Regions from separate parts of the Pseudobacillus badius genome, predicted to be linked through region 2. Evidence: riboswitches for the same ligand, from Rfam matches in the RefSeq annotation. Region 2 holds a riboswitch; each other region holds the start of a gene.
What was found. Region 2 has a riboswitch for cyclic di-GMP ahead of B1A98_RS15785 (anti-repressor SinI family protein). Riboswitches for the same ligand answer to the same signal wherever they lie in the genome.
Positions count from the first base shown of each region.

Region 1: another riboswitch for cyclic di-GMP. It lies ahead of B1A98_RS19360 (sensor domain-containing protein); the one in region 2 lies ahead of B1A98_RS15785 (anti-repressor SinI family protein).
Region 3: another riboswitch for cyclic di-GMP. It lies ahead of B1A98_RS03525 (hypothetical protein); the one in region 2 lies ahead of B1A98_RS15785 (anti-repressor SinI family protein).
Region 4: another riboswitch for cyclic di-GMP. It lies ahead of B1A98_RS03345 (hypothetical protein); the one in region 2 lies ahead of B1A98_RS15785 (anti-repressor SinI family protein).

Region 1 is NZ_MWMM01000029.1:2,838-10,142, reverse strand. Features, by position in the region: gene B1A98_RS19385 (hypothetical protein) at 1-253, opposite strand, end outside; gene B1A98_RS19380 (response regulator transcription factor) at 231-947, opposite strand; gene B1A98_RS19370 (late competence development ComFB family protein) at 1,476-1,757, opposite strand; gene B1A98_RS19365 (methyl-accepting chemotaxis protein) at 1,982-3,712, opposite strand; gene B1A98_RS19360 (sensor domain-containing protein) at 3,767-5,881, opposite strand; cyclic di-GMP riboswitch class II at 6,000-6,083, opposite strand; gene B1A98_RS19355 (cupin domain-containing protein) at 6,611-7,162, shown strand.
Region 2 is NZ_MWMM01000012.1:51,340-58,644, reverse strand. Features, by position in the region: gene B1A98_RS15800 (acyl-CoA dehydrogenase family protein) at 1-819, opposite strand, end outside; gene B1A98_RS15795 (acetyl-CoA C-acetyltransferase) at 856-2,031, opposite strand; gene B1A98_RS15790 (3-hydroxyacyl-CoA dehydrogenase/enoyl-CoA hydratase family protein) at 2,085-4,472, opposite strand; gene B1A98_RS15785 (anti-repressor SinI family protein) at 4,773-4,907, opposite strand; cyclic di-GMP riboswitch class I at 4,924-5,009, opposite strand; gene B1A98_RS15780 (hypothetical protein) at 5,593-5,760, opposite strand; gene thiC (phosphomethylpyrimidine synthase ThiC) at 5,778-7,305, opposite strand, start outside.
Region 3 is NZ_MWMM01000002.1:100,576-107,880, forward strand. Features, by position in the region: gene B1A98_RS03490 (MOSC domain-containing protein) at 156-767, shown strand; gene B1A98_RS03495 (DUF2500 domain-containing protein) at 850-1,242, opposite strand; gene B1A98_RS03500 (hypothetical protein) at 1,389-1,580, shown strand; gene B1A98_RS03505 (DUF1292 domain-containing protein) at 1,732-2,019, opposite strand; gene B1A98_RS03510 (Vga family ABC-F type ribosomal protection protein) at 2,412-3,992, shown strand; gene B1A98_RS03515 (hypothetical protein) at 4,100-4,489, opposite strand; partial or broken gene B1A98_RS20955 (excalibur calcium-binding domain-containing protein) at 5,060-5,110, shown strand; gene B1A98_RS03525 (hypothetical protein) at 5,497-5,802, opposite strand; cyclic di-GMP riboswitch class I at 5,858-5,949, opposite strand; gene B1A98_RS03530 (ABC transporter permease) at 6,379-7,305, shown strand, end outside.
Region 4 is NZ_MWMM01000002.1:66,792-74,096, forward strand. Features, by position in the region: gene B1A98_RS03310 (YitT family protein) at 1-141, opposite strand, end outside; gene B1A98_RS03315 (TetR/AcrR family transcriptional regulator) at 253-849, opposite strand; gene B1A98_RS20335 (DUF8096 family protein) at 1,176-1,346, shown strand; gene B1A98_RS03325 (hypothetical protein) at 1,745-2,368, opposite strand; gene B1A98_RS03330 (immunity 22 family protein) at 2,458-2,835, opposite strand; gene B1A98_RS20950 (hypothetical protein) at 3,191-3,625, opposite strand; gene B1A98_RS03340 (hypothetical protein) at 3,769-3,987, opposite strand; gene B1A98_RS03345 (hypothetical protein) at 4,249-4,560, opposite strand; cyclic di-GMP riboswitch class I at 4,605-4,690, opposite strand; gene B1A98_RS03350 (methyl-accepting chemotaxis protein) at 4,858-5,667, opposite strand; cyclic di-GMP riboswitch class I at 5,688-5,774, opposite strand; gene B1A98_RS03355 (GNAT family N-acetyltransferase) at 6,061-6,591, shown strand; gene B1A98_RS03360 (Lrp/AsnC family transcriptional regulator) at 6,748-7,188, opposite strand.

The sequences.
Region 1 (7,305 bases), on a different contig from region 2:
GATTTTCTTTATCTATAATTCGAATCATCCCATCATCCCGTAAAACCGACTGTAATAAAGGACGCATTGAGGGGGAAAATAAATCATTGGTGTTTACTTTTTCTAATAATCCTTCTCCTATTTCTTTAAGATTTTCCATCTCCCGATTTTCAGTCAACTTCACATAAGAAAAATAAATAATGGCGTTGGCAATCAATAGGATGAGAAGGGACCAACAAACTAAAAGTAAACTAAGCTTTGCTTTGATACTCATTTTTCTTTCCTTTGATCATAAAGCCAACTCCACGAACCGTATGAATAAGGGGATGTGAGAACCCATGATCTATTTTTTTTCGGAGATAACCCATGTACACGTCTACTACATTCGTTTCCCCTACATAATCAAATCCCCATACTGCGTTAAGTAGTTGATCTCTTGATAAAACTTGATTAGAATGATCCATCATAAATACCAGCAAATCAAACTCTCTTCTAGTCAATTCTATAGGTAGATTTGCCCTAAATACAGATCTTGCAACGTCATCAACTTCTAAGTCATCGATGATTTTTAAGGAATTGGTCGAATTCAACTTCATTTTTAATTCCGATACCCTAAGAGCTGATCTGACTCTTGCTAATAGTTCCTCCATCTCAAAGGGTTTTGTAATATAGTCATTTGCACCATGATCAAGCCCATTCACTTTATCGTATACAGAATTACGGGCTGTAACCAAGATAATGGGAGTTTTTTCATCCTCTAAGCGAACCCGTCGCAGGACCTCAAAACCGCTCATTTCAGGGAGCATAACATCCAGTAAAATGAGGTTCCATTCACCTTCCTTTACGCGTTTTAAGGCTTCCTTTCCATTTTCCACCGCCTCAACTTCGTATCCCTCATGCTCTAGCTCCAGTGAAAGAATCCGGGCAATCTTCTTCTCATCCTCAACGATTAGGATTTTCTTTGTCATATCGCTTTTCCTCCCTTTCCTCTACCAACAACTATGCAAAATGTTTATGACAAGTATTTAAGAAAATCTTAAGATTTTTATAAGATTCTTTAATTGTTTTACTTTTATCATTACATCTTCACTTAGACTTTTCACCATTTGAGTGTCAGTGAATTCAACCAACCATTTATTGTCCGATACATTGTTATCACTTAATTTCTCGTAACCTGTATTCAAGATGGTATTCAGAAATTGCACCTTTACAACGATAAGGAACTTCCAACAGGAAAAGCCCGAATTCTTAGCATTAAAGTTAAGAATTTGGGCCATTTGATGATCATCCTTTATTTATAAAGTGCACAATATTTCCATAGTTAATAATGTCTCCGAGACCCTAGCAACGGATGAATTTGTCTTTCATTTTGAATTTTTCTTAGTAATCATCCATTTTACCCCCGGCAACACGAAACACTTGTAATACAGAATTTTCTTTGTCTATAATCCACTTAAAAATTATTTAATTGATAAGCTTGTAAATGAATCTTATGTTTATTCTATATTGGTACAGCGTTTATTTGCAGAAACTTGTGCTGCAGCTTGAGCAACGATAGCTATTATATTAGCGTGTTCTTGGGTATTCACAACCGTATACATTGCTTTCACTAAAGGACGCTGACTGTCCTTAACAATATATTTTGGAGGTACTTTATTTAGTGAAAGCGCTAAAATATCCTCTCGGCACTTGTCGCATTTACAAGAAAGATGCAAGCGGTCTAAATGCTCTGCAATCATTCCTTTAATGACATCTTCCATTACATTATGCACAGCCATTTTTAATCCTCCATTTCTCTTTCATTATGAAGCAGCTAAAAGATATCAATGATTACTTAAAAGAACAAATTATTCTGCAATTTCAAGCAGTGAAGGGCCGCCCCTAGGCCCATCAAACTGCCCAAGCAGCTGCCTGATTTCTTTTAAGTTCACTTCAGTTTCGTACACTGTTCTTTCTATCCTGTTACAGAAAGAACAGATTTTTCATCCAGTGTATAACGTTATTAGATCATTTTTTCCAACTGAGATAACAAGGAAATAACATGATCAGAAGCTTCCTGAAGCTGTTCAAAAGCATGTTGAGCTTCAGGTAGATTTCCTTGTTCGTAGCTTTCTACAGCTTGTTTTGCATAATAATGTACAGCTTGGTGAGGCTCTTCGAGCTGTTGAAACGCAGATTGGTTTTTAATGAACGGAGGTAGCTCGCCGTAATACCATTGACCGAGCCTGCACGATGCATAGGATGAGACCTGATTCGAATCAAGCGTTTCTATCTCAAGTAGCATATTATAAACTCTCCATTTCCAAAGAAGGTGGTCTGTTTTGGCCACCTTAATGACATCTTTGGCATTTAGTCTAATATTTGTTTCAAAGAAGGTGCGGCGATACTCATCCATCTGTTTGCTTAGTTCAAAGATTACTTGAGCTGTTCTCTTGGCAATATCTTGAGATAAAGTACCAAGATCAAGCATTGCTGAATTTCGTTGGGCAATTTCCATAATCGCAGAAGTCTGCTCCTCCGTCATTGCTGCAATTTGTGAAGTCGATTGATTAATTTTCTGCATAGTTGATACGATTTTTTCTAATGCTTCGTCCGCATACTGGGCTTCTTCAACACTCCGCTCAACCAGCTTTTCAGTGCTGCCCATTTGTTGTGTCACTTGACGAGAAACGCCTTGCAAAGATTCCATATTGGCGGTAATCTGCATAGTTTGTTCTTTTGTGTGTTCAGCTAACTTTCGAACCTCTTTCGCTACAACCGCAAAGCCTTTTCCATGTTCTCCGGCACGCGCTGCTTCAATACTCGCGTTCAGAGCAAGTAAATTCGTTTGATCTGTAATTTCTTGAATCACTTTTACTACACTTTGGATTTGCTCAATTTCCTCATTTAGTTGATTGACTTGTCTCGTCACATCATGGTAGACATGACCCACTTTTTGAATATCATGTAAGGCTTCATTAATAACTTGTTTGCTTTGTTCAGCCGATTGGACGGCTTCATCTGTTCTTTCAGCTACTTTGACGGAATGATCGGCTACTTCCATAATAGAGGCGCTCACTTCCTCGGCAGCAGCTGTAACGTTATGGCTTTCCTTCACTATATTGTCCATTTCTGTGATCAGCTGCTTCGTTGTATCCAGCTGTGTCATGTCATTGAGCATGTCAGAAACACCAAATAGAAAAGATTTAAATGTTTCCTCCATATACACCTCCACGATAAGCTGCTGGTCGAAGGCTGCTAGTTTCTGAACGGCAAGGACTATCTTCATCATTTGGTTAGGATGCGGATGGAGTTTCTCCATTAATATTGTTGTCATAATTTGAATCAGCAGATGATGCGCAGCAATAAAGTGTTCTGCTGTCAGATGGATGCGGCTGTGCACCTGGCCAACCACGATTCTCGTCAGTATATATTCTTTATCGACCTCCGCTCGGAGGAGCTGCTCAACATACCTTTCCATTGTCAGCCTTAAACGCTCAACCGTAGAATGTTCCGTAATTATTTGCTTAAGATGATCTACAGAAGTGATATGCTCGTAAAATTGATTCACTATTTCTTCTTTATAAGGAAGAAGAATGGGCAGAGCTTCTTTTACATGACTCAGCGTTTCCTGGCTAACCCCCATAAATGCCAGCCGTTCTTTCACCCTTTCTCCTACAGTAGATATCTCTTTTGCCTCAGAATTATCCAAATAGTCCACCCATGACTTTGTCTTCTTTGAAAAAAGCTTCATATTTTTCCTCCCTCAATCTTTATATAGCTGCTCGTTGTCGTTAATGCATCTTTTTTAATCTATCTCCTTAATTCCCGTAGCTCTGACAGATTCTTTTAAATACTCTTCAAAATCCTGACTAGACAAAGGCTTACTAAATAAAAAACCTTGCCCTTGGCTACAGCCATCCTCTCTGAGAACGTCTAGCTGTCTCTGATTTTCAACCCCTTCTGCAATCACATTGATACCAAGGGTTTGCGAGAGAGTCAGGACAGCTTGCACAATTGCCTGACTTTCCTTATTTTGATGAATATCCCGAATGAACGAAGCATCAATTTTCAGCGTATCGACAGGTAAGTGCTTAATATAGCTAAATGAACTGTACCCTGTTCCAAAGTCATCAATAGAAATATGAACCCCCAAATCTCTAAGTTGTTGTAAAACAGTTATTGCATTTTCAATATTAACAAATATACTTTCTGTCACTTCAAGCTCAAGCCATTCCGGTTCCAATTTGGTTTCTATTAGAATCTCTTCAATTTTCCTTACAATATCAGGGTACGAGATTTGGCGCGCAGACAAATTGATGGATATCTTTAGCGGAGTATAACCTTTATCTTGCCATTCTTTATTTTGTTCGCACCCACGGCGCAGTACCCATTCCCCTAAAGGGAGAATTAATCCCGTTTCTTCAGCCAAGGGAATAAATTTATTGGGAGAAATCTTCCCCAGTTCTGGATGATTCCAACGCACGAGCGCTTCCATTCCAATTAATTTGTTTTTTGAAAGATCTATCTTCGGTTGGTAATCAATATGAAACTGCTCAAGCTGAATCGCTTTTCTCAACTCATTCTCCAATAAAATACGCTCCAATGATTTTTCTTCCATTTTTGCTTCGAAAAAGGCATATCCGTTCCGGCCTCGTTCTTTTACAAAATAAAGAGCGGTATCTGCTTTGCTCAACAGTTCATCAGCTTCCGCTCCGTCTTGTGGAAAGATCGCAATACCGATACTACAGGAAGGTGTATACAGCTGGCCGGCGATTTCTAACGGTTTTTGGAAGTCTAAATGAATCCGTTTCACCAGCCGCTCCAGTTCTTCTACATTGGATATGCCTTTTAGCAGGACAGTGAATTCATCGCCGCCTAACCGGGCAACTAAATCCGTTGAACGAAGTGACTTTTTAATACGCTCGGCTGCTTTAGTTAAAATAAAATCGCCATTCTCATGCCCCCATGAATCATTCACAAATTTGAATCGATCTAAATCAATAAACATCACAGCAAGCTGAGAAGAGGAACTTTTTGCTTTCTTAATCTCCTGCCGCAAATGCTTCATAAATAATCTACGGTTCGGCAGATCGGTCAAAGTATCATGATAGGCTAAATGATAAATCATTTTTTCCGACTTTTTCCGATCGGTTATGTCTCTCATGATGAGCACGAAATCTTTTACTTTTCTGTCCTCGTTCATAATGGGACTAATTCTTGTTTCCATATCCTTATACTGATTTCTGCTCGTTCTAATACGAAACTCTATTTGCGAAGACATTTTTTTCTTTTTAGCTAGTAATCTTAATTCAGTGTATAAAATCTTTTGATCTTCTTCATGAATCCACTTGAAGAGCGGGTTAGACTTTAGTTCAGACATGTCATGCCCCAGTATTGTTACATGAGAAGGAGAAATATATTGAAAGTTTCCTTCTTTGTCAATAATTGAAATCAAGTCAGCTGAGTTTTCCGTAATTAAACGGTATTTCTCCTCGCTTCTTCGCATTTCTTCTTCCATTTTCTTTCGAAGACTGATATCATTTCGGATCGACACATATTGATACGGCTTTCCCTGATCATTTAAAAAAGGAACAATCGTCGTATCTACCCAGTAAAAAGAACCATCCTTCGCTCTATTCCGCACCTCTCCCCTCCAGATTTCTCCTGACCCAATTGTAGCCCACATTTGTTTGAAAAATTCCCCAGAATGGTAGCCTGAATTTAAAATACGATGATCTTGACCTATTAATTCTTCTCGGCTATATTTGGAGATTTTACAGAACTGGTCATTTACATAAAAGATCCTTCCCTTTTGATCAGTGATGGCAATGATAGAAGACTGATCCAGTGCATATTTGACATCTTTTAACTCTTTTAACAAGGCTTCAATTGGTTTATTTTTTTCATCTAATGGCTCCATTAAGTGAGAAAGTTCAGAAAGGTCCGGTGTAGCAGGTGCTTTTTTCAATTTATTTTCCTCCCGCTCTATGAAATATATAATGTTTAGGTTAAATAAAATCCGACAAAAAACCGACTCTTTAAAAAAGAGTCGGTTGCACTAGTCGCTCCAAGCCATTCAAGTGCCCAGATATAAATGGCTTTTCATTGCTTCTCTATATGACTATTATATTTAATAGTAAATGGCTTAGTTGAATAATTCTTTACGAATATGATAGTTCTTTTAGCCTAAACAGTCAATAAAAAATGAAAAATACAGAAGAAGCAAAATACTCTCTCCCTCTTGATAGGTTCAGTACTAAAAAGATTATGGTAATATTGCTACTTTAAAATAAAGTTTGATCATTTTCTAATTTTTCGCTCCACAATCGTACCCGTTAGTTGAAGTACAACGACCTTTGCCTTTCAGCAACTAACTCCACCATTTTCATTGCAATAAAATTTCACGTCTATCAAATAAAGTTCTTCTTGGGGTCTGATCTCGAAAATGCGGATTTACAACGCTAAGCTACTTACAGGGTTAACAATGAATGGTTTAACAGCGATAAAACTTTTGAGACAGGTCATATGAGACACTAATAAATACTTTCTTTAAATCAGCCACCTTACTCTAAGTACATTCCCTTAACAAGCGCATAGAATAATTTAACAAACTGTAAAGGGATTGAGAAAAGTGTACCATGCTTCTTATATGAATCCATATTCTTATTATGTTGGTGTACCAATGTATAACTATCCAAGACAATCTGTTAACTGGACTTCTCCTAATGGGGTATATGTAAACAGATTTAATTCTTTTCGTTCTCCCAACGGTGTTGGAAGTACTTTGAGAACAGATTTTGGACCAAAACCATTTGTCGCGAATATCAATGAAGCAACGAAGCAAAACAATACGTATCGTACTGCTTTATGGACAGGAACACATTTACAAGTTACTTTGATGAGTCTCAATGTTGGCGAAGATATTGGTTTGGAAATGCACCCTGACGTTGACCAATTCTTACGTATCGAGCAAGGCCAAGGTATCGTTCAAATAGGAGAGACTAAAGGTAATTTAAACTTTCAAAAGTGTGTCTATGATGATTCCGCCATAATGATACCCGCTGGAACATGGCATAATTTAACCAATACAGGTAATATTCCATTAAAACTTTATTCAATCTATGCACCTTCACAACATCCACATGGAACAGTTCATGTAACCAAAAAAGATGCAATGGCTGCGGAAGGCCACTATAACTAATGGTTAAAATTTTGAATTGAAATATTTATTGTTAATTTTAATGCTAAATTACTGTGAATTTGAACTTTCTCCATATTATCTGAACTATTTAACTTTATATGTCTTGCTTTATATATGGTTCAGGAACGGAAATAGATTTTGGT
Region 2 (7,305 bases):
GCCAACCCCTAATTTATAGCGGCCGATATTTAAAATGTTAAAGGCAATTACATGGCCTCTTCCAGCTTCACCAAGCAAGTTTTCTTTCGGCACTTCTGCATCTTGTAAGATAAGCGTGCGCGTGGACGAGCTTTTAATTCCCATTTTATCTTCTTCTGCTCCAGTGGACACACCCGGAAACTCCTTTTCTACGATAAAAGCAGAGAATTTGTCACCATCGATTTTCGCGTACACAACGAATACATCAGCAAACGCCGAGTTTGTAATCCACTGCTTTTCTCCATTTAATAGATAATGAGTACCGGCAGCATTTAATTTTGCTGTTGTTTTCGCTCCCAATGCATCCGAACCGGACCCTGGCTCCGTTAAGGCGTAGGCAGCAATTTTTTCTCCTGTCGCTAAAAACGGCAAATACTTTTGCTTTTGTTCTTCATTCCCAAACAAGACGATCGGCAAGGAGCCGATTCCTACGTGCGCTCCATGAGTAATAGAAAAGCCGCCGGCAATTGACATCTTTTCCGCAATTAGCGCAGAGCTGACTTTATCAAGGTTCAGTCCGCCATACTCTTCCGGTACATCCGCACTGAGCAGTCCAAGCTCTCCCGCTTCTTGAAGCAGTTTTACTGAACGGTCAAACTCATGCTTCTCCAAATAAGGGACTTGCGGCATCACACTGTTATGAACATACTCTTCTGTTGTTTTGGCGATCATTTTTTGCTCATCAGAAAAGTCTTCCGGTGTAAACACCTGGTCGCATGTTAGATCCTCAATCAGAAATGCTCCGCCTTTAACCGCTTGTTTTTCTGTTTGGTTTGCCATATAAGATTCCTCCCATTTCCCTTTTATTCGTTGAATTTACAATAATTCAAAGACGCCGGCTGCTCCCATTCCGCCGCCGATGCACATAGAAACCATTCCAAACTGCTCCCCGCGCCGCTTCATTTCATGCAAAAGCGTCAATGTCAGCTTTGCTCCCGAGCAGCCAAGCGGATGGCCGAGAGCAATCGCTCCGCCATTTACATTCACCTTGTCTTCATCCAGTCCAAGCTCTCTGATCACTTGGATCGATTGCGAGGCAAATGCTTCATTCAATTCAATGAGACCAATATCAGAAAGTTCCAGACCTGCAAGCTTTAAGGCTTTAGGGATGGCCACAACCGGACCGACTCCCATAATTTCCGGCGGCACTCCGCCAACCGCGAATGACCGGAATTTCGCCATCGGCTTTAATCCGAGAGTCTCTGCTCTTTCCCGCTCCATGACCATCACCGCTGCAGCGCCGTCGCTCGTTTGCGAGGAGTTCCCCGCGGTAACTGTCCCTTTTGCTGAGAACGCCGGGCGCAGCTTGGAAAGCACCTCCATATTTGTTCCTGGACGAACACCTTCATCCTGTGTGAACTGAATCGTCTTTTCTACTAACTTGCGATCCGCTCCTACTTGACGCATGGTTACCTCTACCGGGACAATTTCATCGGCAAATTTCCCATCGGCAATTGCTTGTGCTGCCCGCTGATGGCTTCGAACAGCGAAAGCATCTTGTTCTTCACGGGTAATGCCGAACTTTTTGGCTACTTCTTCCGCGGTATGCCCCATACTCATGTAATATTCCGGCATTTCCTCAGCGATGCGCAGATTCGGACGAACAACATGACCCATGACGGGGACAAGACTCATAGATTCTGCTCCGCCGGCAATAATTGTTTCAGCCTGGCCAGTCATGATCCGTTCAGCTGCATAGGCAATAGCCTGCAGCCCGGAAGAACAATAGCGATTGATTGTCACGGCCGGCACGTTGCAAGAAAGACCGGCGAGCGCCCCGATATTGCGGGCCATGTTTAAGCCTTGCTCCGCTTCGGGCATCGAACAGCCCATGATTAAATCATCGATTTCCCCTTCATACTTTCCAGCGCGTTTGATCGTTTCTTTTACTGCCACTGCCCCTAAATCATCCGGGCGGTATGTGGCGAGCGTTCCTTTCTTTGCCCGCCCGACAGGTGTTCTGGCGCCGGCAACGATTACCGCTTCTTTCATCAGCTTTCTCCCCCTTGCTTTTTCATCCGTACTGGAATCAGTAAACCATCTTGTTAGTTGCGCAGCGGCTTTCCTTTCATGAGCATATGCTGCATGCGCTGCTGCGATTTCGGCTCAGCAATCAAGCTAAGAAAAGCCTCCCGTTCAAGGTCCAGTAAATATTCTTCATCTACCTCTGTTCCAAACGGCAACTTTCCTCCAGCAATAACATAGGCAAGCTTCGACGCAATTTTAAAGTCATGTTCGGAAATAAATCCCGATTTCAGCATAGAACGAGCACCTAAAAGCAGCGCAGCATATCCGGTTTCCCCTACAACTGGAACTTTCTTTCTTTTTGGTGCCCGGTAATTGTTTTCATAAAGATACAAGGCAGCCTGCTTGGCATCATATAGCTGGTGGTCACTGTTCACACTGATTCCATCCGCTGCTGCAAGGAAGTTATTCTCCTTTGCTTCCGCAGCCGATGTCGACGTTTTTGCCATGGCAATCTTTTCAAACACCTGATTAGCCACCGCCTGCAAGTCAAATGGCACACCATTTGCCATCTTCTCTAAGTGTCTGATGTACAGCTCTTTGTTTCCGCCGCCGCCCGGAATCAGTCCGACACCAACTTCCACAAGTCCCATATATGTTTCTGAGCTTGCTTGAATATGCGCAGCCGGAAGGCAAACTTCCGCCCCTCCGCCCAGTGTCATCGCAAATGGGGCAGCAACAACAGGCTTGCTGCAGTATTTCACTTTCATCATCGCTTGCTGGAATCCTTTTACAACCATCTCAACTTCCCAGAGGTTGTCATCTTGGACCTCCAGCAAAATCATAGCTAAATTTGCGCCAACACAGAAATTCTTGCCTTGGTTTCCAATCACGAGACCTTTATAATGCTTCTCCGTTTCATCAACCGCGTAGTTCACCATTTGAACGATGTCCGCCCCAATGGCATTGTTCGGAGAATGAAATTCAAGCAATACCACTCCGTCGCCAATATCAATCAAGCTGGCGCCGCTGTTCTTTTTCAAAACTTTCCCTTGTTTCTTCAGCTTTTTTAGGTCAATCACTTTCTCGCTGACCGGCACCTTTTGATACTCTCCCTGGTGATAAAAATACCTTTCGCCGTCTTCTTCTTTATAGAAAGATGGATGATCACTTTTCGCCAGCTCCTTCACCCACTCAGGCACATCCAGTCCGCTGGCTTCCATTTTTTGAAGAGAGGTTTCTAGGCCGATCGCGTCCCATATTTCAAAGGGCCCTTGCTCCCAGCCGAAGCCCCATTTCATGGCCTGATCGATCGAAACCATGTCATCGGCAATTTCTCCTGTCAATCGAGCGGAGTAAACGAGGACTGGCGCGATAGTGTTCCATAAGAAGCTCCCTGCTTGATCCTCACTGTAAATGAGCGTTTTCCATGTGGCCGCTAATCCTTTTTGCTGCTTCGCTAACTCTATTGAAGCCGCTTTCAATTTCTTTCGTTCATGATATTCCAGTGTTTCTGGATTAATCTCCAAGATGGACTTGCCTTCTTTCTTAAAGAAGCCCTGCCCGCTTTTTGCGCCAATCCAGCCGTTATCACGCATCTTCTTCATGAATACCGGCACATCAAACACTTGCTTTTCTTCCCCTTCTACTTGCTCATAGACGTTGTTGGCCACATGAATAAATGTATCAATACCGACGACATCAAGCGTGCGGAATGTTGCACTTTTCGGACGGCCGATCAAAGGGCCTGTGATCGAATCTACTTCCCCGGCGGAAAGGCCCGAAGTCAGCATTTCTTGAACGGTTTTCAGCAAGCCGTATGTGCCGATACGGTTAGCAATAAAATTCGGGGTATCCTTAGCGACGACAACTCCTTTGCCGAGTACATCCTCACCAAATTGCTTCATATAGTCGAGCACCTGCGGATCTGTTTCTTTTGTCGGAATTACTTCAAGCAGTTTTAAATACCGCGGCGGATTAAAAAAGTGAGTGCCAAGAAAATGACGGCGGAATTCTTCAGACCGCCCTTCTGCCATAGCTTCAATAGATATTCCTGAAGTATTGGAACTGACAATGCTTCCCGGCTTGCGGTATCTTTCAACCTTTTCAAATAACTGTTTTTTCACTTGCAAATTCTCTACTACTACTTCAATAATCCAATCTACATCTTTTAATTGCTCCGCATGGTCCTCTAGGTTCCCTGCTGTAATCAACTGTATATTTTCTTTAGATGTCAGCGGGGCAGGCTTTTGTTTCAATAACTTTTTTAACGCGTGCGCAGCCAATTTATTTCTGACCTCTGCGTCGTTGAGCGTTAAACCTTTTTTTTCCTCTTCTTTTGTAAGCTCGCGCGGAATAATATCTAATAATAAAGTCGGGATGCCGATATTCGCCAAATGAGCAGCAATGCCTGAACCCATTACTCCTGATCCTAAAACAGCGGCTTTTTGAATATGCTGAACCAACATTTTTTCCCCCTTGCATCTTTTGAATGAATACTCATTCATTATTTATATTACTAATATAACTCAACACTTCATTTGGTGCAACGGGTAAAGAAGGAAAAATGAAAATTTTCAAACTTTATTGAGTTTAAAATAAAATATTCCTTAACAAAATAAAAGCTGTTGCTAAAAACCCCAAGCAACAACTTAAATCACCAACATACATATCGCCCCATTATATGAATGTCCGCTGCTCTGATATCTTTTCTTCTGACAAAATCTCGAAAGCGACATGCCCATACCTTTATTCAGTCATTCAACCATTCATAGCATCAACAGCCCTGCAAGCAAGTCGCCATTACTTAAAAATTCTTTAATCTCTTCAATTGAAATACCTAGCTTTTTCGCCTCCCATATTAAATCTACCCATTCCTGATCAATAAATTGACCTTCCTGCATTACTTTACCCCCTAATACAGGCAACCCAGCCATCTTAGTGATATTCACCTTAGACCTGTGGCTTTGCGTCCTTATTTTTCAATAAGTTTGCCTTTTTCATAGATTCTTTATTTTTAGGCTCTGTTCAAGAACCTGGTTGCTTTTTTATCGCTTTCTCTGCAGGCTTGCACTTTTCTCGCTCTGTTCTGTCTAAAGTTCCTATTCACTCGCTTTTCTCTCTATGGTGAACGAATGTGAAATCAATATAAACTACTGACAGCATCTATTTTTTATAGTCTAATTTTACCGTATTATTTATTGAAAGCGCATTATTTTTCGTTATACATCTTTCGCTAATAGCTTGTCAGCTCTTCTATATTATTGTCGGTTTCCCGGGAAATAGTTAATATACATTGCTAAGAAGAAATACCCCCTATTCTAGCCCATTATCTTTACAGTTCTTGACTCCTATAGGAATTTTACTTGAATTTGAAAATCATTATCAATTATAGTTGACATTCATTCTCAATTGGAATATGATAAAAGCATGAACAGCTTACTTGTCCCGTTGCTGTTCTGTCATCGGAAAAAATAATATGCACAACGGCCATGCGGTTGCCCACCAGCATGGCCCCCCTTTGCAAACAAAGCGGCCGGAAATCTCCGGCCGCTCATTTAATAATAGAGAACATTCACTTTTCTGCATTTAATAATAGAGAACATTCACTTTTCTGCACTTAACACAAGTTTCATAGTATTGGTTTCCCTGAAATTGATGATCACAGTTTTGCTGGATGAATTGCAGGCGATTCTGCAAGAATAGAAGCTTTGTTTTTAATTGATTTATCTCTTCTTCAATTTTATGGACATTCATGGCCATTCCTCCCGCAGTTACTGATACACCTTGCTGCCGGCTTGCTTAAATTCCTCTGCTTTTTCTTCCATTCCCTTTCTGATTGCTTCGTTTGTATCCAGTTTGTTTTCTTTTGCATAGTTACGGATATCTTGAGAAATTCTCATGCTGCAAAATTTCGGACCGCACATGGAACAGAAATGGGCCGTTTTTGCCCCTTCGGCAGGCAACGTCTCATCATGATATTCCAGCGCGCGTTCAGGATCGAGCGATAAGTTAAATTGGTCTTTCCAGCGAAATTCAAATCGCGCTTTTGACAGGGCGTCATCCCTTTTATGAGCCCCGGGGTGCCCTTTAGCCAGGTCGGCGGCGTGGGCCGCAATTTTATAAGTCACCACACCTGTGCGCACATCATCCCGATTAGGCAAGCCTAAATGCTCTTTCGGTGTGACATAACAGAGCATTGCCGTGCCGTACCAGCCAATCATCGCTGCTCCGATAGCTGAAGTAATATGATCATAGCCCGGAGCAATATCGGTTGTCAGCGGGCCGAGCGTATAAAATGGCGCCTCTTGGCAAACCTCCAGCTGCTTATCCATATTTTCTTTAATCAGGTGCATCGGCACATGGCCAGGACCTTCTACCATCACTTGAACATCATGCTCCCAAGCGATCTTCGTCAGCTCTCCAAGTGTTTCTAATTCAGCAAACTGCGCTTCATCGTTTGCATCGGCAATCGACCCAGGGCGCAATCCATCTCCAAGGGAAAAGGAAATATCATACGCTTTCATAATTTCACAAATTTCTTCAAAGTGAGTATACAAAAAGTTTTCTTGATGATGATATAAACACCATTGCGCCATAATCGAACCGCCGCGGGAAACGATCCCTGTCATACGCTTGGCCGTCAGCGGCACATATCGAAGAAGAACACCCGCATGAATCGTAAAATAATCTACCCCTTGTTCTGCCTGCTCAATCAAAGTATCGCGATACACTTCCCAGGTAAGATCTTCCGCTATACCATTTACCTTTTCCAACGCTTGATAAATAGGAACTGTCCCAACCGGAACCGGTGAATTGCGGATAATCCACTCGCGTGTCGTATGGATGTTCTTGCCCGTGGATAAATCCATGATGGTATCCGCTCCCCAGCGGGTCGCCCAGGTCATCTTTTCCACTTCTTCCTCAATGGAAGAGGAAACGGCAGAGTTGCCGATATTCGCATTGATTTTGACGTGAAAGTTGCGGCCGATAATCATTGGCTCGATTTCGGGATGATTAATATTAGCCGGAATAATCGCTCGTCCTCTTGCTACTTCTTCACGGACAAATTCAGGAGACATGTTTTCCCTCAGAGCGATAAACTCCATTTCTGGAGTGATAATGCCCTTTTTGGCATAATGAAGCTGTGTAACATTTTTCCCCTTTTTCGCCCGCAGCGGCTGACGCTCTAGTCCCGGGAAAACTTGATGGTTTGCTCGGGGGTCGTTTTCATCTTTGTAGCCATTGTCCTCAGGTTTTATTTCTCTCCCTTTATAGCTTTCTGTATCGCTGCGCTCCTTT
Region 3 (7,305 bases), on a different contig from region 2:
ACGCAAATCATGTATGATGAACGACTAGCCTATCTTACTATTCGCACAAATGATAAAATAAAAGGATCAATAATCAAAGAAAGCAGGTATAGATAAAAGTGAGAAGCAATAAAGCGATTGAACTAAAAAACTTTTCGATTGGCTTGCCTCAAAAAATGACATATGGAGATGGCCAGGAAATGGAAACAGGAATTTGTAAACAGCCGGTCGCAGAAGCTTTCTTAACAAAAGAAGGATTTAAAGGCGATGGCGTGGCTGACTTGCGCTATCATGGGGGACCAGACCGCGCTGTATGTGTATATCCGCATGAGCATTACTTATTTTGGGAAGAGGAATTTTCCCGCCCTTTGCCAGCCTCGGCTTTCGGAGAAAATCTAACGGTGACGAATATGCTGGAAAAGGACGTGTGTATCGGTGATATTTTCCAGCTAGGGGAGGCAATTATACAAGTCACACAAGGAAGAATCCCCTGCAGCACAATTAACAAGCGGACGAATAACCCGGTGCTTCTCAAAAGAATCGTGCAAACAGGATTTACCGGTTATTTATGCCGGGTATTGGAAGAAGGCACAGTCCGCAGCGATTCCCATATTAGGCTATTGGAATCCCATCCCAAGCAAGTATCTATTCTCGAAGGAAACGACCTTTACTTTCACAGACCAAAAGAAATTGAAGGGATCCAGAGATTATTAGCTGTTGAGGAATTAGCTGATGAATGGAAAAAACTCATGAAGGAACGGTTACAAAAGTTAACTTCTCTTCATTAGGCTCTTTTAAGCAGGAGATGCCTGAAAGAAAAGTAAGGGTTGCTTTTCTTTCAGGCACTTTGCTGGTGATTCAGCAAGCTAATTACGGCAGCACTCGCTTTCTGACAAAATCAATATATCTTGTACCTTGAAAGGTCAATATACCGGTATCTCCCTCTGCCAAAACTCCATATTCTTTGCCGGAGATCCGAAATTCTGACCTATCCCCGCTTTCAAATTCAAATGTAACAAAATAAGTGGTCGTTGAACTAGCCGTGTGGTCGTCATGCGAATGACTATGCCTTGTTACGTGTACCCGCTTTGTTTTCACCATGGCCGGCACAGACAAGCGCGGCGATTCTTCGTTCTTTTTCCATTCGCTCAGTCCGTTGAACATCCTTCCGATGATCCCTAAAAAAACAATTACAAAACCAACGATGACCAGCACCGGCACAGCAGTGAATAACCATCCTCCGCCCTCGCTCACCTCATACATTCCCTCCACCTCCTTGCCCTTCACAAGACATACGAACCAAACCATAGAAAGTTTCAAATAATGGAAAATCACCATCTCCTTCCTCTGTCTTTCATTCCATATTATGGTATAATAAACACCAAACAAGGAAAGGAGCGGGCGTACAGATGAACTTTGCTACGTTTATTGCCATTGTGTTAGTCGCCATCATTGTAGACTTTTTTTGGCTTGATATCGAAAACAAACGGTGGAATTGGCTGAAAAACCGTTCAGTATCGCAGCAAGTGTTGTTCTTTGCTTTCTTTCTCGGTGCTTCTATGATTCTTTACTATGTATTCGGATATAAGTTTTTGAACTAATTGCCGTGTGCGGGAGCCTGCTGCACATGACGGGCACGAAAGACAGGCTCCTATTTCAACTTTTCCATTCTATACAATATTCTTCCCAACTAAAAACAGCACACTCTTATGTAAGAGGTGCTGAAACTTGCCTTTATTCGGGTAGAACGGTTCAATCTCTGCTTCTGTCCGCTTCTTCTTCCTGCATGATTTCATCGAAAGCAGAGGAAACTTGATCGAATTCTTCGTCACTTGCAATAGCTGTAAAATCGCCATCCTCATCGACCTTTAAAAAGAAAATGTCAATGTCCTCTTCACTCTCCTCCTGCAGGTCCTCGACAAATCCGACGGCAGCATATACACTTCCCTCCATCTCAATGACTGCAAGCACTTCCACACCTTGCTCTTCATTATTTTCATCACTAATCGTAAAAACTTCACCAACTTTAATGTTTTCCATGTAGTCTTTCTCTCCTTTTTCAACAGGTAGTCTTGCCCATGCAGTGCCCTTAGTCATCTATTTCCAAATAGATTCCGGTTCATGCAGGGATTTTGACAACTCTAAGCATATCATTTAAAGTAGTATGAATAAAAGAACGGAAGGGTGAACCAATTACATGAAGTACTAATCCTATTTATGAAAACAAGCAATGGAAGGCACTTTTTACAGAACAATGCTTCTGTCTTCTTTAAGATGCCTTCAAGCGGAGTTTTCAGAATAGGAGAGGTCCTTCTGTAGTTGAGCCTAAAAGGAGCTGCCTCTTTTTAGCGTCCATCTATATTTGTGCCCCCTATTCTGACTCCAGATAGGGGGCTTTTTGTCCCTGAATAACAAAAATAGGGGATGAGTATATGTTATTATTGGAAGCTCTGCAAATTAAGCATTATGTAAAAGACCGCTTATTATTAGACATCGATCAACTGTATATCCATAAAAATGACCGGATTGGATTGGTAGGCCGCAACGGAAGCGGAAAAACTACTTTGTTGAGCATATTAGCTGGAGGCTTACCTCGAGAAAGCGGAACGATTATTCATCATGCTCAATGTGAGCTTTTGCCCCAGTTAAAAACAACGGATGCTGCTAGAAGCGGCGGAGAAATAACCCAGGCATATATCCAGCAGGCTTTAATGAAAGCGCCGGACATTTTGTTAGCGGACGAACCAACAACTCATCTTGACACAGAACATATCGAATGGCTGGAGAAAAAACTGCTTCAATGGAAGGGCTCCTTCGTCATCATTTCTCATGACCGGACATTTTTGAACACGGTTTGTACAAAGATTTGGGAAATAAATGACGGCGAGATCAAGGAATACAAAGGAAGCTACAGAGATTATGAAGTACAAAAAGAGACGGAGCTCCGGCAGAAGAAGCTAGCTTATGAGAAATATGAATGCAAGAAAAAACAACTTGAAGAAGCTTTACGATTAAAAGAGAAAAAAGCGGAGAAGGCCACCAAAGCTCCTAAAGGATTAAGTTCTTCTGAAGCAAATATTACCGGAGCACGTCCCTACTTTGCAAAAAAGCAAAAAAAGCTGCAAAAAACAGCGAAAGCAATTGAAAAGAGAATAGACCACCTGGAAAAACCAGAAAAGGTGAAGGAACACCCCGCGCTTAAAATGATCTTGCCGAATGAAGAGGTTTTGCAAGATCGAATCATTCTCCGGCTGCAGCAGGTTTCCGGCACAATTGGCCAGCGTCTGCTTTGGGATAGCCCTGATTTTCATATCCGCGCTGGTGACAAGCTGGCAGTAATCGGGCCAAACGGCAGCGGGAAAACGTCTTTGTTAAAGAAAATAGTCCATCAAGACAGCGGAGTGACAATTTCTCCCGCTGTGAAAATTGGTTACTTTAGCCAGCATTTAACGATTTTGGATGTTAAGAAATCCATTTTGGAAAATGTCCGCTCCACCTCCAAACAAGAGGAAGCACTCATTCGGACAGTACTTGCCAGACTTCACTTTTACCAAGACGACGTTTACAAACCAGCGGGCGTCTTGAGTGGAGGAGAGCGCGTAAAAGCTGCACTGGCTAAATTATTTTTAAGTGATATTAATACGTTCATTTTAGATGAACCGACAAGCTTTCTTGATATCGACGCGACCTATGCCTTAGAAGCTCTCTTAAAAGAATATTCGGGCACGGTCATCTTTGCTTCTCATGACCGCCGCTTGATTGATAATGTTGCTACAAAAATGGCTGTCATCCGCAATCAGAAAATTGAGCTATTTGAAGGAACCTATGAACAGTACAAACAGCGCAAACAGCTAAAGAAGAATCCCGATAAGAATGCAGATAAGCTGCTTGTGCTGGATATGAAGATATCAGAAGTGCTTAGCCGGCTGAGCATTGAACCTTCCGAACAATTAGAAAAAGAATTCCAGCTGCTTTTGCAAGAAAAACAGGCCTTGAACCGGTTCGATCATTAAACATAAGGCTTACCAGACCATTTTACTTTATCATCCGGAAAGCTGCCTATTCAGCAACAGCCCCTGCTAAAAGCAGGGGCTGTCATATAAAAGCCGTTCCTTGTCTCTTACGGAATAATGCGGCTCCGGGCGGTTACTGCCTCTTCCTCAAGCACGCGCACTCCGCCAGCCACTTCGTAGGCTGCTCCAATGGCTGTAAGCAAATCTCCTGTAATAGCCAGCTTTTGCTCCTGCTGCAGTCTGTTCACATCTGTCTCGTTAATTTGACTCGACACGGAAACCGCTTCTAGAATTTGACCAATTGTCCTGATCCAAACAGCTGCCAACACTTGCTGCTCTCCGATTGAATCTGTTTGATCCTCAGCATATAACAGCCCTGACAAACCTTTAATTTCGATCAGCTGCCCTATCACCTGAACCCACAGACCTAATGCCACCTCTTTCTCCAATGCCAAAATCTTTTCGCTTTTTTGCTTCTCAGTTGTTTTATTCTTCATTGCTGCCCTCCGAATTTTGCCCTTCTCTATTTTATGAGCAACAAATAGGATGGTGCCGTTCTTCTGCAGACAACCCCCCGCATTTTATTTTCACAGTTGTCAACCTTCTTACTCATTATAAATACATAATGATTATTTCTTCCGTTGGTACTTTATTTCTATTTTCAATAGAATCATACTTCCCTTTATGCCCCTATTGCATGAACAGCTGAAACATCCGCATAAAACAATAACAGAGCTTTTCCTACGCTAGGATTCGTTTCTTGTATAGAAATATCGAGAACATATTCCTTTATTTTCAAAAAAAATACTTTTTATTTTAAAATAAAGATGGTACTATTTGATTGCTAAGTAAATCTCTTACAGTACTTTATGAATATACCAACTTAGGGAGAATAGATCCTTATGTTTACAAAGAAATCCGCATGGTTCAAGCCTGTTGCTGCAGCTGTTCTATCATTATCTTTGGTCAGCAGTTCCTGTAAAGCCAGCTCCGAAGAAGGAATCCTTTAAAAATTGTACAGAGCTTAGAAAAAATATCCAAAGGGTGCAGCAAAAGGACACCCAGCCTATGATCCAAAGCACGATCGTGATAAAGACGGCTGGGCTTGTGAGCGATAACACATCACACAGCAAAAAAAATTAAAAAGCCCCGCTCGCAAAGGCAGGACTTTTTAATTTCAGTGTTAGATAAATAGATTGATTAATAAAGCTGCTTACATGGCTGTTTCATCTGTTAGTCACACTAATTTATGTAAACGTCGCTTGCTTTATTATTTCCATAACAACGAACAGTCCCTCGACTACCACATTAAAATCGAGACTCCTTATTCGCAGGATCTTCGTTAACACTATTTTGACTGACTTATTCTTGCATCATCATTTTCTTTTTGCAGCATTTTAGTTTATACTTTTTGCTCTCTCTTTTTATAACACTTGCCACCGTTCCATCGCTTTCCTTACTCTGCTCTCGCCTGCAACAAGTCACTTTACCAGCCTGACTGCTATCAGATATTCAGTAATTCCTCTAACCTTTCTTCCGGTGTTTCAATGTCCTCCGGCAAATCAGTTAAAATTCCTAGCATCAAGTTTTTTTCGGCCATGTCCTGTAACGTGTAGAATACGTTCGGTTTATGCTTTTTCAAAAGAGCCATGACCTCCTGCGCTGGCAAAGGTGTTCTAGATTGAATTTTTAAAAGAGATCGTAAATAAACCAGGAAATCATGAGCAGCATCTCTGTTGTCTGGACATTTCTTTAATAAATCATAAAATCGGCGAATGCTTCTTCTTAATTCTTTATTTCCTTCCATCAATTTTGGTCCCTGCCTCCAATTAATATAGTTGTCCAAATGAGGAAGTAGATTCCTATTTGGCAGCCCGGCTATCATTGTTCACTGACCGTAAACTTTAGACCCGCAGCTTTGCGCCCTTATCTTTCAATAAGTTTGCCTTTTTCAAGTAGAAACAATTTAATCATACAACAAATAAGATGATCATAACACAATGAAAAATTATATTAAAAAAATATTACTTATCATTGTTAAAAAACATGTCGGCGATTTTTTATGCTTGTGCAGAAACAGCAGTTTATAAGATGACGAGGTTGAGGTTGGCTTAAATAAGAGTGCCGCCTGTTTAGAATATCATTTTTTGTCGCTTAATCACATCCTTGTTTTTTACAATTTCTTCATTTATTTATTTTTTCATGAAAAGCGCATTCGTCTGCCCTTCTCAATAAGCGCCCAAAAGATCCCTTCACAGCATATTCCATGTATGCTGATATTTGCCATCCCACTCTCGATAAATGTAATTTTCCGTTCATCTTTCGTTCATATAATGCGGGTACACTTACTATATCGCGTCAGAACGAACAGATAGGAGGAATAACAATGAACATGGCCTGGAAAGAAATTAAAAAGAATAAAGGTCGGTTTATGATTTTAGGATCGATTGTTTTTTTAGTTAGTTTTCTGACTTTCATTATTTCTGGATTGGCAAACGGCTTATCTCAGGACAACGCTGCCTTAATTAAGGACTTGCCGGACGGCTCCTTTTATATGGATGCTAATGCGGATGAAACATATAATCTATCGAAAATAGACCCTGACACTCAAAGCAACCTGTTAAATAAAAAAGCGGAAGCCGCAGCGCTATCCATTCAAATGGGCTTTCTGAATGACAAAAACGACAAGCAGCAAAGCGTCGCCTTTGTCACTTCAACGGATTCGCCGCTTTTTCCAAAAGTCAAAGAAGGCGAAGTTGTGCTTGATGCTTCCATGAAGGATACCGGCATAAAAGTCGGGGATGTTCTAACCAATAATCAATTTAGCGGCAAGTTTACCGTAAAAGGGTTTGTTGATGGCAAGAAATACAGCCACGCGCCAGTTGCTTTTATTAATAGTGAAAACTATAAGGAAATGTACCGGACAGAGGAAATGCAATTAGTTTTTGTTCCTGGAGAAGATAAGGCGCAGTCCGTAGCCGGACTGCAAGCCTATTCAAAAAAACAGTTCCTGCATACTATTCCAAGCTATAACGCGGAACAAATGTCTTTGAATATGATTGTTTGGTTCCTGGTTGTCATCAGCGGCATGCTGTTCGCCATTTTCTTCTATATGATGAACGTTCAAAAAATTGGGCTGTATGGCATTTTAAAAGCCATCGGTGTAAAAACCGGAACGCTGTTCAAAATGATGTGGACCCAAATGCTTCTTATTACAGCAGGTGCCCTCAGCTTGTCTGTGGCCCTGAGCCAAGGCTTTAAACTGCTGTCACCTGATGGCATGCCATTCAGCTTGACGCTTGATACAACGATC
Region 4 (7,305 bases), on a different contig from region 2:
CGTCACGCCTCCGTCAGATACGTTGTTTGGAATTAATACCGTTTCTAGCCCATAGGCGGCGATCACTCCCCCAAGAATGACTATGAATGCCCGAGCAATAATTTTTAATTGATTCGGGCTGTTTTTTTTGATTGCACTCATCAAACCCCTCGCTTCTAATATTTTTTATTTACAAATGTACATAACACTCTTTTTTTACTGATTTCTTCCCTCTCACCAGGCTCCTCCGGGATGACTCCTGTTCACTCACGTTCAAGTGTCGCCCTTTCTGATGGATCTTAAAAAAATAGTTAGTGCCTTATTAAGAAGAGGTTCAAGCTCACTTAATTCCTGAATGCTGGTGAGCTGGCATAATCCTCTTAGCCAAGCTTCAAGTAAGATAGCCGATTCATCCATGTTCTCAATAGCAAATTCTCCATTATCCATTCCTTCCTGCAAAATGGCCCGGTACGCATTCTTTGGAACAATCGATAAATTATATAATTCTTTTACCAAGTCTGAACTAGCATCCGGGTTGGACGCCAGCTCCCGCCCCGACTTTAAGAGAGGTGTCTGGTAATTATAAAGAACATGCCTCGCCATTCCATATAGTTTCTCTGTTGCGGAAGAGTAAGCAGTCGCTTTTCTTATCCATTTCTCCTGCCACTCCTCTATAGTTTTTCTGGCTAACAAGACAAACAGCTTTTCCTTATTTTGAAAATGATAATAAATATGCCCTTTACTGTAGCCTGAAGCTTTGGAGAGGTCTGCAACGGACGTTTGATTATATCCATTTTGTGAAAATAACAATAATGCGCTTTCCATAATCTCTTTTTTCACCTTTTCACTATCGTAACGCCTTTTAGTCAACACTCTGCCCCTTTCTTCCAGTGAAACAGACGTTTTAACTCAATTGAAAACTGCGGCACTTTTGAACGATCGTTCTAATTTAATTATAATTTATTGAAGTAATTTGTAAATGAATTTAGATTCGTCATCCTCCTTAAAGGAACTTTCCCTTTTTTAACGGCAGCTTGAGTTGCAAACGCTGCAGCGAAGACGCAAGTCACAGAGTCTCCGATTGCCTTCTTCCCTCCTTTGCCGGTCTCGTGCCCTTAGCATTAGAAAACAAGCATTTCTCCTTCGTTTTTTCCATGGTAAAATAATCACAGGACTTCAAGAGAAAGGTGAACATCATGGAAGAAAAGAAAGAGTATGACTTAACAATGATTTATGACTACAGAGAGCATCCAGATGTCATTGCCGGCCGTTGTGATAACTGCGGAAATGCGCAGTTTAAAAGTTCCATGAAAGACGGTATTTTCCTCCGCGAATGCCGGAAGTGCGGCATGAAGAAAATTATTTAAACTGAGCTGGCAGATTGCTCGCTGCCAGCTTTTTAGTTGCCAGCCATCCGCCCTTGCAAAAGAAAAAGCACCCCAAAGGATGCTTTTTCTTTTGTATGTACTTGTTAGCTAGTCAGCCATGCGGCAATCAATCCGGCCGATGAACAACCGCCGTATAAGCCGTTCTCATGGATTTTATCGAACGTATCAACTTTGAAGCTTGATCTTTGAGCAAAAAGAAGTTTGACTCTTGAACTTTCAGCTTTGAGCTTTAAGCTTTGAGCTTTTACCGTCGCGGGAGATTTCCCACCCAAAATGATCACTATATTTGATTACAGTAAGAGTTAGCGGCTGTAAGGTCAAAGCCGCCAGCACCTGTTCAGTTTTATTGATTTTCGACTAACTAACCTTCTATTTATTTACTCAGGAACTTCAATCTCTGTCAATGTATTTGAAGTAGACAATACAAAATCAACCTCTGCCAGAAATTCGTCAATCTGTTTTTCAAGCTTTTCATATTTATCACGGAGCTTTAGCGGATCGATCACTTTCGCCTCGTGTTTTTCACGGTAGCTTTTCGTTAATTCGTTGCTTTCTTCCACCTTCAGCTTCGCTTCACGGCCATATAGCACTTCCAGCTGATGGTCAAGCTGCTGCTTCACATCGTCATTAATTTGTTCGACCTCTCTGGTTGCAGCAGCAAACTCCTGCTTCATCTTTTCCAGCAGCCGCTGCTCATATTGGATGGATGTTTTCCGCTCTATCGCTTCAGCTACGGTGTATTTTTCACCGGCCACCTCTACATGCGTCATGGCATTAGACAACACGATCGCAGATTTAATAGCGTTGCGCCGCTTAATCAAGTCCAATGTTGATTGATAAGTTGACTTGGCCTTTTCCTCAAATTCTTTTGTTGCAGCAAAGCCGCTGACTGGCTTATCTCCGACAGCATAGCTAATAAATGGCGTTGACTTCATCGTCGATTGGATGCGTTTATCTAAAAGCTTTAATTCTGCCAGCCCTCTTGTGATAGACATTTTCATAGGTTCACTGCCCCCTCTATGTATTCTTTTTTAAATATAACATAATTAAGGAGTGAAGCGTCTTTTGCATGCGCATGATTAAGAAAAAACTATTTATATCTGATACTCCCTATATACTGCACGCGGTTCAAAGCGTTTGGCTGCTTCTCTCTGTATTGAAAATCGTACAGTAAGATAAAGCTATTGACGCCATCGTTCAAAGTTTCCCCTTGCAGCTCAGTAAAACCAGGAATCACGGCATCATCGTATGAACACCCCTCTAGCAGCGCCGCAAGATGATTGATTGTCTCTTCAAAAAACTCAGCTTCCATAAAATCCTCATCATAATAAGCAAGTTGAACATCTTCTTCAAATTCCGACGGAACAGCGTCTCCATCTTCATTATAAGAGATGAGAAGATACTGCTGAAGGTCAGCATTTGTTTTAAACGTCCCTGTCCAGAGTGATACATACCCGTCTCGTTCCATCTAATCCCCCTCCTACAGCTATTTTTGTCTTGCTTAACCCCCTGATCAACCACTTATGTTTCTCTTCTCCATCGAATACCTGCTGAACTATTTTATTTAAAAATGGGTTCCGGGAAATTGAGGGATGACTGTTTTTATCCAAACGCATTCAGTGAACAAGGCAGAAGAGTGAAAAGCACCCGCTTGGAATAAGGCCAAAATTTCAGGAGGCCTTTCAGCATTATTTGTGGAGCTTATGTTTGCCGCGAAACCCTTCTTTTAGTTGAATTATATCAAAATAACTAGTAAGATAGACTTACAAATATAGTTATTCGAAGAGGGATTCCCATGATTTCTGATACTGAATTGTCAATTTTTATAAAAGAGTTAGGCGAATTGATAGATGATTATTATCGATGCCCAGAAGAATCTTTAAAGGAAGAAATTTATCAAGACATCTTGCTCCTGGGAACTGCCATCTCTGCCGAGGATGAAAACTGTTCGTAATCCGCTTCGCCTCAACGCTCGCTTTCAGTTTTTCAATTCCATTAACCAGCCGTCTCGATATTCCCCCCTCATGAAGTTCATGTTTAGGAAACACTCGAATTGTTTTAAAACTGCACGTTTCATAGCACCTTAAAGCTATTGTAGTCCCCGGTGGCGGATAAAACCGAATATATCCGATTTCCTTACCTTTCAATTCTGCCATGCGCTTCACCTCCTCAAAGGCGTAAAAAACTTCATTGTCAAAAGAATGGTTCCGCCCTTTATAAAACTCCAGAACGCGTGGATTTGAAAGCCATTTCGCCAAAAGATGTTTATCCTCCTCTGCTAATGGCCTCACGTTTAATATACCCTTGAAAAACACCTCCAAGCTGTATTGTATGCTCCAATACAGCTTGGAGGTGTTCGATTTATCCCGTTATCAAAGACTATTCTAAAAAAGCAGCGGCTTTATCCTTTAATCAACGGAATCGCTTTCAAGTATTCTTTCATTTCTGCTGCCAAGCATTCTATTTTTGAGCCGTTACTCAATGTAAACGTCAGCTGACCGTCTTTTCCGGGGTCTATTCCCGTCACCCTAATTCCCTTCTTTTTGCATGTAAGCTCTACCTCGTGTTCAAACAAAAAATGATCCAATTGCTCATACGTTTTTATTTGCTTTAAATCCATATTTTCATCCCTCCGCAGGACTATTTCTTCATCAACTTTAGAAATTCCTGCTAATTTTTCTTTTTCATTGCCATCCTTACTAGTAAAATATACTTATAAAAAAGAGAGTCCAATCTAATAGGCAATAAAACAAGTCCCTCTCACATGAGAGGGACTTCCTGTCTGCTTATAAAGCTCGCTTGACCACATGCACCTGAGCGTTCAGTTTTCATTAATTGAAACCTTTTATATAACGGATCGATCAAAGTTCCAGCTTATCAATCAACAGGGTTCATCCTTGAGCAGCCCCTTCAGCTTTTGCTCGGCCGCTTCAAAATCTGTAGATAAGCCGACTAAGAAACGAATGATCTCATTCTGCTCGGACATTTGTCTTAATGAAAAAAAGACGGCTGGTTTATTGACTTTAAGAACAGTCATTAACTCAGTAGTCGGAAGAATAGAACAAGATCTTGTCCTGACAAATGACCGTAAGAAAACAATGAAATCAAACGCTGAGTCAGGGGTATCCGGACTAGTTTCCATTAAGGCATAAAATTTTTTAATGCTGCTTTTTAATTCTTCGTCTTGCATCATGAGTCCCTACCTTTAACGTATAGTTACCAAATAGGGAATTCCTATCTGGCAGCCCGGCTATCTTAGTGTTGTCCACCTTAGACCCGCAGCTTTGCGTCCTTATCTTTCAATAAGTTTGCCTTTTTCCCTATAATTATCGGTTTTAAGAAAATATTCTTAATACAAAAGACTCATTTTTGGCCGAATCATTAAAAAATTCTTCGTTATACGTTTCGCGGGCACGGCTTCAAGTTGTTATCTTCATTCCAAACAGGCTAAGAGCTCCCCTTTTTCTCCATCTGTTTTGATTTCAGAAGTTTATTTAGCAACATCCTCAAATTCTCTAATCCTCTTATTGAATTCAGATTGGGTTCTCATAATGGTTTGTTGCAAATCATCCGTTATTTTGCTAACCTTTTCTACTTCTTTTGTTATGTTCTCTATATTTAAATCCACATTTTTAATTGCCTGATCCACATTGCCGGCTAGTTTCCGCACTTCATCAGCCACTACCTTAAAGCCTCTCCCATGTTCTCCCACGCGGGCAGCTTCAATAGCGGCATTTAGTGCCAGCATATTCGTTTGCGAAGAAACATTGCGTATAATTTTAGAGATTTCACTTATTAATTTTGTTTGCTCTTTTAACGACTCAACTGCTTGTATTTTTTCATTAGAATTCGCTACCACTATATTGACCAATTCTGCCGGCATCTCTTTTAATTGGGCAATAATCTTTTTCGTGCTCTTTTCACGGTCTGTAATATCGGTAGCCATTTTAAGCACTGCCTCTACTTTGCCTTGTTCATTCAGGATGGGAATATAAGTGGCTTCGAGCCAAATGATATTTTTTCCCTTCCCAATCCTTTCAATTTTTTCTTGGAACTTCACTCCTCTTCTCAGGTTATTCCATAGTTCTTCATATTTTCCGCTGTTCCTGAACTCAACTGTACAAAATTGCTTGTGCTGCATGTTTTTCATCTCATCCACTGTATAGCCTAAAGTTTTAGCAAAATTTTCGTTTACCCAGATAACCTCTCTGTTTAAATTAAACTCTATCATTGCTAAATTTGATTCTAATGCTGCCAAAACCATGGCTTGATCCAATAATTGCGTGCTTGTGTTAATCATTTGTTCCTCCCTCTCATGTTAGAGGCAGCCCAGCCGTCCTAATCCATTTGATTTTAGACCCGTCGGCTTTGCGTCCTAACCTTTCGATTAGTTTGCTTTTCACATTCTTAAAATTGGCACAGCGATAATCAAGTCAGTTAACTTTCTCTTAATAAGTACGACAGCCTTCTGTCAGCTAAAATGATAGAAGGCTAGTTACTGTCATTATACTTGAAATGAAGAAAGGCGACATAAACTTCCATTGAAACCTTTTCGAACTTTCTGGATGCATGTATATGACTAACCATTCAAAAGCTGTATAATAATGGTGAATCCGAAAACAGAAGGGACTGAACTATGCGCAGATATCAATATTTTTAACTCATCCAAAAAACTCAACTGGAGGTAAAAGTATTGATTAAAAATTTGTATACCCAAAGGCTGCACTTAAGAAAAATGACTGTCGCGGATTCATCCAGCTTGTTTGACATATGGTCTGATCCTGATGTGACGAGGTTTATGAATATCGATCGCTTCACAAATGAAGACCAAGCAAAAGAAATCATCACTTACCTGGATGCATTGTCTAAAGATAACCAAGCGATTCGTTTCTCAATCATTGAATTGACATCTAATCGCATTATCGGTTCATGCGGATATAATTCCCTCGATTTTCAGAACGCCAAGGCCGAGATCGGCTACGATATAGCGAAAGCGCACTGGGGGAATGGATATGCGCCCGAAGCTATCTTATCCCTGGTAGAGTATGCATTCAACTCTTTGAACCTTCATAGAATTGAAGCAAAAGTAGAGCCGGAAAACCTAAACTCTATTAAAGTGCTGGAAAAGCTCAACTTTACCTTCGAGGGGACTTTAAGACAATGCGAAAAAGTAAAAGAAACGTTTATTGATCTCAGCGTGTATTCCCGGCTTAAAACAGACTAAATGTTGATTTATTTTGCCGCATTTCTATGACATTAAAAGGTTAGGCTGAAACGATCGTCTGCGACAGCCGGCGGGTATCTGTCTTTTAAAGACATAGACATCCGCCGGCTTTATGCTTTTTGTCCCTTTCTTCCCTCTCACAGAACGGGGCATCCATCAATCCGCTTCAAAACTTGCATGAGTTTGGACTTTTGAAAAAATAAAATGCGTGACCGTTTGCGCAAGCGGGCTGACACTATCTATGAACTCTTCCGCTTCAGCAAAAGTTTTAAAATGCATTTTCAGCATATAACAAGCATCCCCCGCCACCCGGTAACAAAACTCTACATTTGGAACCTTCGCTATCAAACGTTTAAAAGAGTCATAGTCGCCGTTTTTCACTGTGGCCTCGATGATGCATTGTATAGGCAAGCCTAGTTTCGCATAATCCACCTCTACTGTATATTTTTTAATTAGCCCAAACGACTCCATTTGCCTTACTCTTTCCGTTACGGATGGAGAAGATAAATTTACTCTCCTCCCCAGCTCGCTCATTGATAAGCGGCTATTATGATAAAGTTCATTTATTATTTTTTTATCGATCTCATCAATTTTCATTTTTAAAGAAAATTCTCCTTTATTCATTAAAACTCAAAAGTATGATCCGTTTATTCATTTGTAATTTAATGGGAATAGACCTTCTTATGTTTTATAATTAATTTATATCGAATATAG